4 regions of the Paenibacillus sp. lzh-N1 genome follow, and region 1 is predicted to be linked to each of the others. Evidence: predicted binding sites of a transcription regulator. Region 1 holds the regulator's gene; each other region holds the start of a gene.

Region 1 (4,309 bases):
ATTATATTTTCATTCTGTGCGTTTTTTCCTTGAACCACCCAATATATCTGATCCCACACAGACTTCCATGTCTGAGTCGTGCTAACCAGACCACCTGATTGCTTGGCCTTAATGATAGCGGCATTTTTCTCAGCCACCTGGTCTTGAGTAACATAGGAATAATACCAGAAAATGCTGACCAGAATCAGTATTACGGCCAAAATGGCGACCGCTATCCATTTCTTCTTATTTTTCAAACCTGTGCTTCCTCTCTAAGGGGATGTGACACCTGAATTAGCGCGACAGCAGCCCTTCAAAGGCGGCTTGTGCCTCATGTTTGATACGTTCCTCGTCCATCGTCAGGCATTCGCCGTTTTTCACAACCTGTCGACCGTCTACCCACACATGAGCCACGTCTTTGGCACTTGCAGAGTATACGGCATGGGAAATAAGATCTGTACGCGGCAAGAAATGGGCCTGATTCAGATCTAGCGCGATAAAGTCAGCCTTGTTGCCTGCTGCCAGCGTTCCTACTTCTTTTAAACCAATCGACTTTGCACCATACTCTGTTGCCAGACGCAGTGCTTCATTTGCAGGAACTGCTGTTGGGTCGCCAGATACTCCCTTGTGAATGAGTGCCGCCAGACGCATTTCCTCGAACATATCCAGGTTATTATTGCTGGCAGGACCGTCTGTTCCAAGAGAAACAGTAACTCCTGCACGCAGCAATTCAGGCACTCTAGCTACACCACTTGCCAGCTTCAAGTTGCTGCCTGGATTATGTGAAACCGCCACACCTCGTTCCGCTAATAAAGCTATCTCTTCGTCGTTCAAGTGTACGCCGTGGGCAACAAGTGAAGGGCGGGAGAAAAAGCCAAGCTTATCTAAGTGTGCAACTGGACGCAAACCGTAGTCGCGTACGTTTTGCTCAACTTCGGCGATCGTCTCGGACATGTGCGTATGCAATGGTAAATCGAGATCATGTGCTGCTTGAACAAATTTCTCAATAAACGCTGGCGGGCATGTGTATGGGGCATGCGGAGACATCATCGTTGTGATACGTCCGTCTGCTTTTCCATGCCAGTTACGGGCAAAAGTCACGGCCTCAGCCAGCTTGATCCGCTGTTCTTCTTCTGAACAGAGTCCAATGGCTCCACGCATCAAACTTGCACGGATGCCCGACTCTTCAGCTACACGTGCCACCTCATCCATATGATCGTACATATCCAGGAAAGTTGTGGTTCCACCTTTCAGCATTTCCAGCACTGACAAGGATGTTCCCCAATACACATCCGTAGATGTAAACTTGGCTTCCATAGGCCACATTTTTTCCTGAAGCCAGACTTGAAGTGCCAAGTCATCTCCATACCCTCGCAGCAGAGACATCGCCGCATGACCATGAGTATTAATCAGACCAGGCAAAAACAATAACCCGTTACCGTCGATTGCTTCCGTCTCTTCCTCACCCGGAGGCAGAGTCTCGCCAATGTAAGTAATACGGCTATCCTCCACAATCATAAAACCATGGATTACCCCAGCTTCAGGTCCATTCACGGCAAAAGAACCGTTTTTAATCATCCATTTATTCACTGTCATATTGTGCTTCTTCCTTTCCGTCCTCCAGGTAATAAGCGAGGCTAAGCAAATCAGTTGTAAAGTCTGTGGCATGTATCCGAATGTTAGCCGGTGCCTTGAGAATGATAGGTGCAAAGTTTAAAATCGCTCCAATTCCACTCTCAATGAGCCTATCAGCTACGTGTTGTGCCTCAAAATCAGGTACAGTAATAATCCCGATTCGAATATTTTTTTCTTTTACAGTCGTTTCCAATTCATCCATCGGCTGAACGACTAAGGTATTGATTCTGGTCCCAACCTTATCCGGGAACGCATCAAATACCGCCACAATCTTCATATTGTCTTTTAAATAAGCGTTATAGTTTGATAGGGCTTGACCCAGATTACCCGCTCCGACCAATACCACATTAATTTGCTGGTCGATTTTCAGGATATGGCGTATTTTCTCAATTAGATAAGAAACATCGTAACCGATACCCTTCCGACCAAAATCGCCAAAATAGGCAAGATCTTTACGAATTTGGGCTGGATTTAAATCTAACCTCTGTCCCAGCTCTTGAGAAGAGACCGTAGCCACCTCCCGTTTGTGCAGTGCATTCAGATAACGTAAATATACGGGTAATCTCCGTACGACAGCCTCTGAAATTTTATCTGATTTCATACTTGCTCCCCCTAATTGTAACGGACTTTAGGTGTCCGTCCGTTGTGCCTCTGTCTCCGGGGCGGATTGGAGCCATTCGGCGATGCGGGGCACCATTTGCTCCGATGGCATATGCTCCATTTTTGGTCCCGGTAACGAGTACAAAAAGTGCTTTCCATAATAGGATTCGATCACACGCGTATCGTAAACGATAACGACTCCGTGGTCGCTCGCTGTACGTACCAATCGTCCAAATCCCTGTTTGAAGCGAATAACTGCTTGTGGTACAGACAGCTTCATAAATGGATTCTTCTTCTGCTGCTGCAGCAGCTCGCTTTTTGCCTCCAGTAACGGGTGATTGGGCGGTTGAAACGGCAAGCGAACGATGGCCAGACAAGTCAAAGCCTTCCCTGGAATATCAACGCCTTCCCAGAAGCTGCTGGTTCCCAGCAATACAGAAGCCTTGGCTTCCTGAAAACGACGGGTTAGCTTGCTGCGGCTCCCACTGTCTACACCTTGTCCTAACACGGTAATATCGCTGGATGCTAACGCCTCTTTGAGTGGCTCATACACTTGCCGGAGCATCCGATAGGAAGTAAACAGAACAAGCATTCTCCCCCGCGTCGCCTGGGCAGTCGCTCCTAGAGAGCTAACGAGCATCTCTACAAAATGTGCATCCCCTACACTGCCCTTCACACTCGGAAAGTCTCGCGGAATGACCAGCAACACCTGATCCCTGTAATTAAAAGGTGATGGGAGCTGTGACGTCATTAATCGTCCTTGATCCGCTGCCTCCTGCAAGCCGAGTTGATCGGTCATGTACTGAAACGACTTATCTACCGATAAAGTAGCAGATGTCAGAATAATACTTCTTTTTTTGTCAAAAAACATTTCTTTCAACTGGCGGCTCACATCGACGGGCACTGCATAAAATTGCAATGATTTACTACGGAATTGCCCACTCGCTTCGAGCCAATATACGGTTGTTTCATCATCGAGTCGTATAAAGAAGCGCAAATTTTCCCTAATCCCCGCCAAATCCTTAAGCAGACCCGTGATATCTGTAATGAGACTATCCGCCGCATAATCGTCGTGTTCTTCCTTGACATCCAGCATCAGCTTGTCGCCCTTGCGCAAAATTTCACTCAACGTTACATAAAGCTGATTTTCCAACGCCGCCGCATGATCCCACTTTGCAGGCTTGGCCGACGGTTTGAGACGCGAAGAAAATTGCCCCGTTTCACCCGGTGTGGCATCAGACCGCTCTGGCAACATACCAAACAACTTATCGCTTAGCAGGTCCCAAGTTTCCTTAACCTCTAACACGAGTGGGTACAGCTGATCAATGGTCGAGGCCCATTCCGTCGACTTCTCATGCCCCGACTTTGCCAACTGCTGACGTAACGAAGGCAATTGTCCGTTCTTACTGTCCTTGAACAATCGAGTCAGCGTATGCACGAGTGTGAAATATTTCATATGCATGCCCAGGTGCTTACCGGCTACTTCCTCTAGATGATGTGCTTCATCAATGACCAGATGTTCATAGCTGGGCAATAGCTGGTGACTTGCTTTGACGTCGGTGAACAGCTTGGAGTGATTCGTTATAACCACATCCGCTGTTCCTGCTTCATGACGTGCACGATGATAGTAGCATTTGCGGAACCATGGGCAAGAACGACCAAGACAGGACTCGGAATCACTAGCTACTGTTTCCCAGAAATCCCCTCCACGGTTGCTCAGGTTTAGTTCCTCATCATCACCGGTTTCTGTCAGAGTCAGCCAGACAATCATTTGAGCCGCTGTAATCAAGTCTTCCTTTGGTGTCGCGAAGTCTCTTCTGTTTATTTTATGTTCAAACTTACGCAGACACAAATAATGCCCCCGACCCTTAAAAATGGCAGCCCGGAACGGGAACGGAATCACTTTTGTCAGCATCGGAATATCACGCTCTCGCAATTGCTCCTGCAGATTAATGGTATGCGTGCTTACTGTGACCCTCTGCCCATATTTTACACTGTGGTACAGTGACGGAAGCAAATAGCCTAGGGACTTCCCTGTTCCTGTACCCGCCTCGATCAACAAATGCTTATCTTGAGTCAGGGCTTGATTTACACC
Region 2 (4,309 bases), 1.9 Mb from region 1:
TGTAACTGCACGTACGTTCATACCGCCATTATCATGATGCTGAAGCCCATTTCCGATATTAATATAGGCCGCTCGCGCCTTCCCGTACATTTCCGCCAAACGGATAATATCCTCTTTCGGCACGCCGGTAATCTGCGAAACCCGTTCTGGTGTATAGGTCTTAACATGCTCGCTCAGTTCCTCGTGACCTACGGTGTAGCGACGTAAAAATTCGTCGTCTGTCAGCCCCTGATCAAACAGCACATGCATAACCCCCAGCGCAAGCGCCGTATCCGTTCCCGGATATAAGGGAATGAACCAATCCGCCCATTGTGCCGTCCGGTTGCGATGGACATCAATAACGACCACCTTAGCACCTTTTTTACGTGCTTTCTCAGCCAATACGACCTGATGCATGTTGGTGCTGATGACGTTTCCGCCCCATACAATAATGAGCTCTGCATCCTCTGTGTCCTCCGGGCTTGTGCCGCCCTTAAATCCCATAACGGATGCCCAGCCTTCATTCCCAGCCACACTGCAAATCGTCTGATCCAGTTGGCTTGAACCCAGCGCATTGAAAAAGCGACGATCCATTCCATCCACACTCAATACACCCATATTGCCATAAAAGCTGTAGGGGAGAATGGATTCCGGTCCATCCGTACGTATCAGCTCCTTGAACCGACCTGTAATGGTATCGACCGCCTCTTCCCAGCTAATTCGTTCAAACTTCCCTTCCCCTTTGGCGCCTACACGCTTCAACGGATAAAGCACCCGATCCGGATCATATACTCGCTCGGTCATATTCCGGACTTTGTTGCATATAGCCCCTTTGGTAATGGGATGATCCGGATTACCAGTCACCTTGACTATCTTTCCATTTTCCTTGTGAAGCAGGAGCCCACACGTATCCGGGCAATCCAACGGGCATACGGCCGGAAAAATACCGTTCTGCTGCTCCGTCATCCGCTGTCCTCCGTGTAAGTTGTGTTGAAGTGTGGCCTCAAGAGGCGCACTATTGCGGTGATCCATGGTGTTAATGCTCCTTTCCGTTACCGTTTCCAAAAATTACACTGTTCTTATCATATCTACAGCTTTGGCCTATGGCAAGAGAAGGATTTTACCACACAGCATCTCTCCAAAATATATAAAAATCCGCCTGCTGTATAGAGCAAAACGGATTTTAAAAATCATAATTATTTTTTTATCATTCTGTTTCATCATTACATACCCAGGGTAAAAGAGATCAAGGCATTATGGACGAGAGCACACTCATCCTCCATGCCAAATCATGGACCACTCCCAAAAAAATCCGCCATGACAGGTTTCGTTCCCCCGGGCCTGTCATGGCGGATTTGCTTTGTTCATTGCTTCATAAAGTAACGTGATTATGCATGATCACTCAACGGATTGGATGCAACGGAAGGAGTAATTTGAGATTCATTCACGGAATGTGTGTTGGTTTGAGTTTTTTTCAGATAGGCCAGCCAGTAGGCTCCAGCCACAAACAGACTGCCTCCTACCAAATTCCCCAACCAGACCGGAATGAAATTCATAACATACTCTGCCCACGAAAAATGACCTGCAAAAATAGCCGCCGGAATGAGAAACATATTGGCTACAACGTGCTGAAATCCAATAGCAACAAAGGCCATGGTCGGGAACCAAATTCCCATAATTTTGCCGCCGATGGAGTCTGTGCTATAAGCCATCCATACAGCCAGTGCTACGAGCCAGTTACATCCTATACCTGATATAAAAGACTGCAAAAAGCTTTCATGCAGCTTATGCCCTGCCATATCCACCACTTTATCCAGGTAAGGACCCGTTTCGGTCAAGCCCAGAACATGCCCGAAGAAAAATGCAACAAATAATGCACCTGCAAAATTACTGAGCGTAATAATCGCCAAATTACGAAGCATGGCTCCTGTCTTAATTCGTCCTGCCCATCTCGCCAAAGGCACTGCCATCATATTGCCGGTCAGCAATTCCCCACCAGCGATCAAAACTAACACCAGACCTACAGGGAACACCGCAGCTCCAATAAAGGTAGCAATGCTTCCCCATTCTTTAGGTGCACTTGCAATAACGCGTATATCCAGCAAAAACCCGAGTGCAATAAATGCACCTGCCAAAAATCCCAATACTACCGCCACAGTCCACGGGTTGTTCGCCTTGGCCACTCCTGTTTCCACCGTCTTTTCGGCAATTTGCCCCGGTTTATAGCTTGCCATCTGCCCCCGCTCCTTTAATATCTTTTAAACAAAATATTCTTCTTTTATATTTTATTTAAAATCAGTGATTTTGTTTGTGAAAAAAATCACTTTCTAAAGTGTAAAAAAAACAGCCCTTGGATAAAGGACTGTTTTTCTATTTTATTACATCTACTGCGCTACTACGCGCTTTACATTTAATTGTATTCTTCCTTTTCAACAGCTCTCAAGAACCAAAGAACTCCGCCCAGACCGACGGCTGCAACAACTACAAGAAAAAGGATATAAAACAAATCCATTATAAAGTCTCCCCCTAATCCTTATGCTCTCTATATTGTACTATAAGGATTCATCCGTACGCTTCAGATTGTTGACAAACTTATGAACAATGTCACAGACAAATCGAATTATACAGTAACTGGGTTCCGTTCGGATATTGTAGGCAATGCTTGCAAACCTGCCGCGTTTAGGAAATTCCAAGGCTTGTTATAGTGCGGCTGGAAGAAGAAATCGACAAAAGCCAACTGGTCAATGGTCATATGATTTTGAATGGCTACAGACAGCGTGTTAATGGATTGCGTCAAATCGACCTTCGACATAATTTGCGCCCCAACAATTCTCCGTGTCTCCTGCTCATATACAACCTTCAGCAATACCTTTTCAGAGGTTGGCATAAACTCAGGACGATAGCTGTCCTCAATGGTTACAGCTTCTACAGTCATCCCCTCGTCGGTTGCTGCGGCTTCTGTCATTCCTGTTCCCGCAATATTATCTTCGTAAATTTTGATACCCGAGGTTCCTTGTGTTCCCATGTAGGCAATGGTCGGCTGTACCAGATTGCGTGCCACCAGCGTCCCCATTCGAACCGCATTCGTCGCCAATGGGATATAAGCTGTTTTGCCAGTCGGATTATAACGAATTGCACAACTGTCGCCTGCTGCAAACACATCCGGGCAGCTACTTTGCATATAATTGTCCACAATGATCGCACCGTTAGGCAACATATCTACCTGACCTTTGAGCAGATCCGTTTGAGGTCGGAAACCGATACAGAGTATAACAAGCTCTGTTTCATACTCTCCTTTAGAGGTCACGACCTTACTTACTTTACCGTTAGTCCCCTCAAAACGACTTACTGTCTCGCCAAGTACCAGCTTAATGCCATGTTCTCTCAGGGAATTCTCAATCCGGTCTGTAAACTCATGGTCTAAATACTTATTCAATATACGATCAGCACTGTCGATCAGCGTTACGTTCTTACCGTTCATTTGAAAAGCTTCTACCAGTTCAACACCAATGTATCCAGCTCCGACGACTGTAATGTTCTGTACGTGCTGGGCTTTCTCAATGATTTCATTCGAATGATTATAGTTCTTGCAGAGCAAAATATGATCAAGTTCAATGCCTTCCAGCTTCGGAATAATTGGCCACGATCCAGTAGTCACAATCAATTTATCAAATGTGTCCGTAAATTCCTCACCTGTTTGGAGATTACGTGCATGCAGCGTTTTGCCGGCTGTATCCACACTCGTTACCTCATGAAGCATCTTGGTCACTACACCCATATCAGCCAGTTGATCTGGGGACGAATAAAACAATCCGTGCGGATCTTTGACGACACCACCTACGTACAGTGCAATACCACAAGATAAAAATGAAATATTGTCATTACGCTCATAAACCGTAATTTCGGCATCTGGATAACATTTAGCTGTGTTGACTATGGCTGCTGTACCTGCGTGTGTACATCCGATAACTGCTACTTTCATGTTGAATTCCTCCTTGGTGTGTGGGCATAAAATGTATAATAATTGTGAATACTTTCACTTAGGCAACTCGTTACTTCTTGTGATTTATTTCACTTCATGCACTTATTATAGTGTGATATTTTTCACATTACAATAGCTTTTTATGATATTCACAGTTTGTCCACATTTAAAAAGGTAAGGATGTCTGAGATCAGCCGTTTGCTGAAATCTTTTTTTGCTCCATTCAGTTTTCCCTGTCTACCCCCTGATTATGCCCTTGGAACAGACTTTCCACACGATGCGTCAATTCTTAGGTATATGCTCATTTAGAGAATAAAAAAAGGTCTGTTTCCCCTGAGACAGGCAGAA
Region 3 (4,309 bases), 2.5 Mb from region 1:
TTTAGGCAGATCCTCTTTACGTACACCAATCAAATCCAGCCGTTGTCCCCCGGTTACTTTAACGACCTTAACGTTATATTTAAGCGATACATCAGCTATCTTCTTCAAATCTTCTGGAGTCGTTACCCCGCCGTACATTCTTGGCACCACTGTAAACGTTCCATCCTTTTGAATGTTCGCGTGCAATCGCTCATTTACAAACCGGGAATCTCCCTCATTTTCATAGGTATCAGGGTTAATCATACCCAAGTAATAATTCAGCGCCGGACGGCATTTGGAGCATCCTTCATCATTATGCCAGCCGAGTACATTCATCACTTCACGCGTAGTGGTCAGCCCTTTGGTTTTGATCGCTTCCACAATTTCGTCCCGACTCAATGTTGTACAGCCACATATTCCCTGCTTAGCTGATGTTTTGAAGCTGTCTCCAAGAACATATTGCAAAATTTGCTCAACGACCGGCTTACATCCTCCACAGGAGCGCGTTGCTCCGGTACATGCTTTAATTTCATCGACTGTGGTCAATCCATTTTCATTGATTGCTTCCACAATTGCCTTTTTAGTCACACCGTTACAACCGCAGACAATTTCATCGTCCGCCATCGTTTCAACGGATGACGTCTTCGCCCCGTGATTGCCGCATCCAGTACCCATGATCTGTCCATAGATCTCATCTGTCATTTCCGTTTGCTGACGCACATATTTTTGCAGACTAGCAGATTCACTCACATCGCCAAACAGTACAGTACCAACAATTTTATTATCACGAAGCAGTACCTTTTTGTATGTTCGCTTCCACTCATCCTTCGCTACAATCGCCGTATGTTCAGGTTGGGTTATGAATTCGCCAGCTGAGAAAACATCTACCCCTGAAATTTTAAGCTTGGTGGAAACTACCGATCCTGCATAGCCTTCAGTATCCACGCCTGCCAAATGCTTGGCAATCACACTTCCCTGTTCAAACAGCGGAGCTACCAGACCGTAGCAGATTCCACGGTGCTCAACACATTCCCCTACAGCGTATACATCCGGCATGGAGGTTCTCATGAAATCATCGACCACAATCCCGCGGTTCGTTTCCATACCACTTTCTTTAGCTACCTGGATATTAGGTTTAATCCCGACGGCCATTACAACCAAATCTGCTTCCAGCTCGCTTCCATCCGAGAAGCGCAGTCCTTGTACCCGATCTTGACCGTACACTTCCGCAGTTTGCATTTGCATAGCAAACTTGATTCCCTGACGTTCCAGTTCTGCTTTCAACATCGCAGAGGCTTCCCGGTCTAACTGACGTTCCATCAAATCTTCCATTAGATGAACGACCGTAACATCCATCCCGAGGTTGACCAGGCCTTTAGCTGCCTCCAGCCCCAATAGACCTCCGCCAATGACAGCGGCTTTTTTATAGGTCTTCGCTGCTTCCAGCATTGCCGAGCAATCGGCGATATCTCGGAAACCAATAACTCCCGGTAATTCTTTACCCGGAATAGGCAGAATAAACGATTGTGAACCAGTAGCCACCAAAGCCACATCGTAATCAATTTCCAGTCCGTCTTCGGTGTGAATCTTCTTGTGCTCACCGTCGATGCTTTTAACCATTTTTCCTGTATATAAAGTAATCCCTTGATCCGCATACCATTGCAAATCGTTCAGTATGATATCATCTATTGTTTTACTACCTTCCAACACATAAGAGAGCATGATCCTGTTATAGTTCGGATGCGGCTCACTTCCCAGGACTGTAATTTCATATTTATCTGTTAATTTTAAAATTTGTTCGACCGTATTGATACCAGCCATCCCGTTCCCTATAACCACAAGCTTCTTTTTACTGTTTATCATATACCGGTTCCTCCATTCATTCGACGCTACTTCCTATCCGACGACATCTCTACGTTTCTAATGAATATTGTTTATGCTTCTATTCTAATACAGCAGATAGGTCTATATGTGATTTCGATCACAATGTAGTTAAAATTATGAATATTTAGGGATTTCCCTATTCTATTTCAAGGGATTAAGGTAAGGACCGGAAATCATAGCAGTGTCATCGAAAGAATCTTTCCAATTCATGCGTAAATACAACCGTTATAAGGAATACTTTATGAACAACTTGTATCTTATGGGAAAACGAATTGAATTGTTTGGAGGTAATCAGCATGTGGTCTAAAATCATTTCTTATCTTCCTAGCTGGAGTACACTCTTTCAAGCTGGCCTCGCGTTGATTATTCCTTTAGGAATTTATTATATAAACACCTCGATTTATTCGTTTGTCGGCAGTAAGGGAGCCAAATCCAAACACTCTTCCAGTCATCCGCTCTCTAATAAACATAACGAAGGGCACATGGATCAGCAGCATGAACCGAGCTCTAAAATTACAGGAAATTATGATTCCGACTTACAGGCAATTCGTGAAGCTATTGGCGAAAATAGTGATGTGCATTTTCGTGAGTTTGTGGTGAAGAAATTTCATGTTCGGTCCGTGTTAGTCTTCATAGAAGGTATGCAGGATGAAAAGCTTATGAGCAAGCAGGTATTGGAGGTCTTGATGTTTGAAGGCCAGCAGCAGGGTCAGGATCAGCAGGAACAACCGGAAGGTATAAGTAATTCTTTTATAAAAGAAAGCCTGATGCCACTTACGCAAATTAGTGAAGTTACCCGTATGGAGGAACTGTACGAGTTCATCCTTTTAGGTCATACCGCCCTATTAATTGAAGGAATGAAGGAAGCGCTACTGGTGGGCCCTCCTAATGGCGCTATTCGCTCCGTCAATGAACCAACCTCTGAAGCATTGCTTCGGGGTCCCAGAATCGGTTTTACGGAAGTATTGAGTGAAAACACTTCGATGCTTCGACGCCAGGGTTTAAATAAAAGTCTGGAAATGAAGAAATTCCAAGTGGGCAGCAGAATCAAAAAAGATCTTGTTATCGCGTATATAAAGGATATTGTGAATCCGGACCTTCTTGAAGAAGTAAGCCGCAGAATATCAAAAATAGACATGGATTTTTTACCTGAATCCGGGTATGTGGAACAACTCATCGAAGACAATTATTTAAGTCCGTTCCAACAGGCTCATAATACAGAGCGTCCTGACCGTGTTATTAATGCTTTGTTGGAGGGAAGAATAGCGATCTTACTAGATGGTACTCCCTTTGCACTTATTGTCCCGGTGACCTTCAGTATGCTGCTTCAATCTCCCGAGGACTATTATGAGCGGTGGATTCCAGGAACACTTTTACGTTTGCTGCGGTTTAGCGGGGCGTTTATAGCGCTTATGGGGCCCGCTTTGTACATCTCTTTTATATCGTTTCATCCCGGTTTAATTCCAACCAAGCTGGTCATTAGCATTATCGGAACCCGTCAAGGCGTCCCTTTCCCATCGGTCATAGAGGTCCTGATTTTGGAAACCTCTATCGAAATTTTACGGGAGGCTGGCATTCGCCTGCCCAAACCCATTGGCCCTGCGATGGGCATTGTGGGAGGCTTGGTCATCGGTGATGCTGCTGTCAATGCGGGCATCGTTAGCCCCTTCCTTGTGATTGTAGTTGCAGTTACTGCCATTTCATCGTTTTCGATACCAACATATAGTGCGGGCATTACCCTTCGCCTTTTGCGTTTTGTCGGAATGTTCTTTGCAGCAATGCTGGGCATGTTTGGAACCATATTGTTCTTTCTGCTAATTTGTATCCATCTGACGAAGTTGAACAGCTTTGGTGTACCCTATGTAACTCCCTTCTCTCCCATGCGCCTAAGCGATTGGAAGGATCTGTACATCCGGGCTCCTCTATCTCTAATGAAGCGAAGACCTGTCATGATGAAAACACAGCAACGCAAGCGTAGATCATGATGCCCAATATGAAGGAGGAGCTACTGTGTTTAGACGCTCTGATGATAAAATCACAACTAAGCAGACGGCTGTATTCCTGACCAATACCGTATTGGGCGCAGGAATCTTGACACTGCCGAGAGGTGTAACTGAACAGGTACAGACTCCAGATGCATGGCTTTCTGTCCTCATCGGTGGAGCTATTGTCATACTCGTCATATGGGTCATGGTGAAGTTAAGTCAACAGTTTCCCGGAAACACCATATATCAATACTCCAGAAGAATTGTAGGTACTGTTCCGGGAGGATTCTTAAGCGTGCTGTTAATTATATACTTTATAATCATAGCTGGATTCGAGATCCGTGTGTTGGCTGAAGTAACCATGTTTTTCCTGCTTGAAGGCACACCCATCTGGGCGATTGTGATTCCATTCATCTGGGTAGGGAGTTATTTGGTGTTTGGAGGCATTAATTCCATCGCAC
Region 4 (4,309 bases), 160 kb from region 1:
TACTTAGCATACGGTCGTTGGATTTACCTGTAAGCTTAATATGCTTATCGTTATCGATGTGCTTAATATCCAGTAACACCAAATCCGTTACGTCCAGCAGATCATGGATACGACCTGCATCATTAAAGCCGTTACTGTCCAATGTCGTATGCAAATTCCAGCGACTCTTCACTTCCCTGAACAGCTCTGCTACAAAATGAGCTTGCAGTGTCGGTTCTCCACCAGATACGGTTAATCCGCCTCCCGAAGAGCGGTAATAGGCTAAATACGGCTCAATCTCAGCCAATACTTCTTCTAGCGTCATCGGATTACCTTCATTCAAGGCCCAAGTGTCTGGATTATGGCAATATTGGCATTTCAACAAGCATCCTTGCATAAAGAGCACGAAGCGGATGCCGGGACCATCGACGGTCCCGAAGGTTTCCAATGAGTGTATGTGACCTTTCAACATGTTGCATCATCCTTCCCGCATCCGCTATGCGTGCGTCATTGTAATATTGGGTATTGTAAAACTTGTTTACATTGTACCGTGGAAAGTACGGTTAATAACATCCAATTGTTGCTCACGAGTCAGCTTGATAAAGTTAACGGCATAGCCGGAAACACGAATCGTAAGTTGTGGATAGTTTTCTGGGTGTTCCATTGCATCCAATAGTTGTTCACGAGCAAACACATTGACGTTCAGATGATGAGCGTGGCTTCCAAAGTAGCCATCCATCATCGAAACAAGGTTTGTTTTGCGTGTTTCTTCTTCTTTACCCAGTGCTTTAGGCACGATAGAGAAGGTATTCGAAATACCATCTAAGCTGTGTTCATAAGGCAATTTGGCTACGGAACTCAGAGAGGCCAGAGCACCTTTTTTATCACGACCATGCATCGGGTTTGCACCTGGTGCGAACGGTTCGCCTGCTTTACGTCCATCAGGTGTTGTACCTGTTTTCTTACCATATACCACGTTGGAAGTAATAGTCAGTACTGATTGAGTAGGAACCGCATTACGATAAGCTTTATGTTTGCGGATCATGCTCATGAAGCTTTCTACCAGTTCTACAGCGATAGTATCTACGCGGTCATCGTTGTTACCGTAGCAAGGGTATTCGCCTTCGATTTCAAAGTCAACAGCAATTCCTTTTTCGTTACGAATTGGTTTAACTTTTGCATATTTAATGGCGCTCAAGGAGTCGGTAGCAACTGACAGACCCGCAATACCACAAGCCATGGTACGAAGAATATCACGGTCATGCAACGCCATTTCAATGCGTTCGTAGCTATATTTATCATGCATATAGTGAATAACATTCAAAGTGTTCATGTACAGTTTTGCCAGCCATTCCATCATAGGTTTGAAACGGCTCAACACTTCTTCGTAATCCAGCACTTCGCTTGTAATGGCTGGGAACTCAGGTCCTACTTGAACGCCGGATTTTTCATCCTTACCACCGTTAATGGCATACAGCAGAGCTTTTGCCAAGTTGGCACGAGCACCAAAGAATTGCATTTGTTTACCAATTCTCATGGCGGATACACAACAAGCAATACCATAATCATCGCCGTAGATTGGACGCATCAAATCGTCATTTTCATATTGAATGGAGCTAGTTTCAATAGAAACTTTTGCACAATATTTTTTAAAGCCCTCAGGCAGTTTTTCTGACCACAGTACAGTCAAGTTAGGCTCTGGAGCAGGTCCTAAGTTGTACAGTGTGTGCAAGAAGCGGAAGCTGTTTTTGGTAACACGAGTTTCTCCAGTGACAGACATACCACCAATGGATTCTGTTACCCAAGTTGGGTCACCACTGAACAGTTCGTTGTAGTCAGGTGTACGCAGGAACTTAACAATACGCAGTTTCATAACAAAATGATCGACCAGTTCCTGAGCTTGTTCTTCGTTCATCGTACCTTCCTCAAGATCACGTTGAGTATAGATATCAAGGAATGAAGATACACGTCCCAAGGACATTGCTGCACCATTTTGTTCTTTAATCGCTGCGAGATATCCAAAATATACCCATTGGAAAGCTTCTTTTGCATTGTTAGCTGGTTTAGAAATATCAAAACCGTGCTCAGCAGCCATTTGTTTCAATTCATTCAAGGCACGAATTTGTTCAGAAATTTCTTCACGTAGACGGATTACGTCTTCTTCCATGGAATCAACTTCAAGGCTTTTCAATTGAAGTTTTTTATCTTGGATCAAGAAGTCTGCACCATACAGAGCTACGCGACGATAGTCACCGATTATACGACCACGACCGTATGCATCTGGCAAACCAGTAATGATACCAGCTTTACGAGCTGCTCTCATTTCATCTGTATAAGCGTCAAATACACCTTGGTTGTGCGTTTTACGAATATGAGTGAAAATGTCAACAATGCTTTGTGGCACTTCAAAACCATAGGCTTTGCAAGCGTCGATCATCATCCGAATTCCACCAAACGGCTGCAAAGAACGTTTGAATGGAGCATCTGTTTGTACACCGACAATTTGTTCTTTGTCCCGGTCCAAATAGCCCGGTTTATGTGAAATAATGGTGGATGGCGTATTTACGTCTACATCAAGCACGCCGCCGTTTGCCAACTCTTTTTTAGTAAGATCAGATACAATTTCCCACAATGCAGTTGTATTGGCGGTAGGACCAACCAAAAATTCTTCATTGCCAACATAAGGTGAGATATTGGTTTCAATAAAATCGTTGACGTTAACTTCTCTAGTCCATTTTCCTTTTTTAAAACCTCTCCAGCCAGATTGTTGCTCTTGTAATTCTCTCTCAATCACCGACATGTAAATCCCTCCAAATTGTTTGGTCTTCCGGACTTGTGATTTTTTTCACGTTTAAACTATTTCTTGAGCCCGGCCTTTTCACCGATGCCTTACGCTCAGTGTCGGGACCTTTCTTACACTCTTATTGTAGAATAATGATAGAGTGTAGTATGTGACATAAATCACAATATGAGTGATTTATATCACTTTATTTTCCCTAGCTTCACGCCTATACCTTCAGCCTCGCCGCTCACCTCCCTTCCCAAACCAAGAGGCCCTCTATATAGAGAGCCTGCATTGGTATTGTATAGGAAAATGCTTTGTTACAAGCCTCTTCATACTATTATATTATTGATCAAAGCGTCCGTAGAAGGCATTGCGGTATACATCAGCCAATTCAGTAACCAGCGGCAGCTTTGGATTTGCAGTTGTACATTGATCCTCAAAAGCGCGGTCAGCCAGATAATCTACACGTGATTCAAAGTCTTTTGGATCGAATCCGAGTTGTTGGAACGATTCCTCGATACCGAGTGTTTTGTTCAACTTACGGATCGCGTCAATTAAGCTGTTAACCCCTTCTTCAGTGGTACGTGCAGGCAGTCCCAGTATGCGTGCAATTTCTGCATAACGCTCATCCGCAACAAAGTGCGAATATTTAGGGAACGAAGCAAATTTTGTCGGTTTTTTCGCATTATAGCGAATAACGTGCGGCAGCAAGATAGCATTCGTGCGGCCATGCGCCGTATGGTATTGTCCGCCCCATTTATGTGCAAGACTGTGGTTAATACCCAAGAATGCATTAGCAAACGCCATACCTGCAAGTGTAGAAGCATTATGCATTTTTTCGCGAGCCAACTTGTCGCCGATCAGAGCCGATTGCTCCAGGTATTGGAATACCAGTTGAATGGCTTTAATTGCCAGACCATCTGTGTAATCATTGGCCATTACAGACACGTAAGCCTCGATAGCATGTGTCAGAACGTCCATACCTGTATCGGCTACAGCTGTTTTAGGCAGCGAATATACAAACACAGGGTCAATAATTGCCACATCAGGAGTCAACTCATAGTCAGCCAGCGGATACTTCGTGTTGCCCAGGTTTTTGTCTGTAATTACTGCAAACGATGTGACTTCCGAACCTGTACCCGAGGTTGTAGGGATAGCTACAAATTGTGCTTTTTGACCCAGACGTGGGTACTTGTAAATCCGTTTACGAATATCCATGAATTTTTGCTTCAAGTTATTGAAATCAGTATCCGGATATTCATAGAACATCCACATGCCTTTAGCAGCATCCATTGGCGAACCGCCGCCGAGTGCGATGATGCAATCCGGTTGGAAACGTCTCATCATTTCAGTACCACGTTCTACCGTAACTGTCGATGGATCTGGCTCAACTTCAGAGAACACTTCAATCGCAACTGGTGTTTGGCGCTGGTGCAAATAATGAATGACGCGGTCCACATATCCGAGTTTCACCATCATAGGGTCAGTGATAATGGCTACACGTGTGATATCAGGCATTTTAGCAAGATACTGTGTCGAATTTTT

Evidence for each region. Region 1 encodes Rex, which represses fermentation and respiration genes when NADH is low (regulators of the CRP and FNR family bind a similar motif). Its sites were predicted from a motif close to TTGTGAAATATTTCACAA; they were not measured.
Region 2: a site for Rex is predicted at 2,288-2,305, ahead of C0638_RS09845 (formate/nitrite transporter family protein). Genes of this name have one in related genera too.
Region 3: a site for Rex is predicted at 1,949-1,966, ahead of nirB (nitrite reductase large subunit NirB). Genes of this name have one in related genera too.
Region 4: a site for Rex is predicted at 2,929-2,946, ahead of pflB (formate C-acetyltransferase). Genes of this name have one in related genera too.

The regions. Positions count from the first base shown of each region.
Region 1 covers NZ_CP025696.1:4,109,892-4,114,200, reverse strand. Annotated here, with positions in the region: gene C0638_RS18645 (cell wall elongation regulator TseB-like domain-containing protein) at 1-236, opposite strand, end outside; gene C0638_RS18640 (amidohydrolase) at 274-1,575, opposite strand; gene C0638_RS18635 (redox-sensing transcriptional repressor Rex) at 1,562-2,215, opposite strand; gene dinG (ATP-dependent DNA helicase DinG) at 2,243-4,309, opposite strand, start outside.
Region 2 covers NZ_CP025696.1:2,163,062-2,167,370, reverse strand. Annotated here, with positions in the region: gene C0638_RS09850 (molybdopterin-containing oxidoreductase family protein) at 1-1,011, opposite strand, end outside; gene C0638_RS09845 (formate/nitrite transporter family protein) at 1,368-2,213, opposite strand; gene C0638_RS09840 (FAD-dependent oxidoreductase) at 2,600-3,961, opposite strand.
Region 3 covers NZ_CP025696.1:997,728-1,002,036, forward strand. Annotated here, with positions in the region: gene nirB (nitrite reductase large subunit NirB) at 1-1,842, opposite strand, end outside; gene C0638_RS04510 (spore germination protein) at 2,160-3,848, shown strand; gene C0638_RS04515 (GerAB/ArcD/ProY family transporter) at 3,874-4,309, shown strand, end outside.
Region 4 covers NZ_CP025696.1:3,953,639-3,957,947, reverse strand. Annotated here, with positions in the region: gene pflA (pyruvate formate-lyase-activating protein) at 1-451, opposite strand, end outside; gene pflB (formate C-acetyltransferase) at 518-2,779, opposite strand; gene adhE (bifunctional acetaldehyde-CoA/alcohol dehydrogenase) at 3,107-4,309, opposite strand, start outside.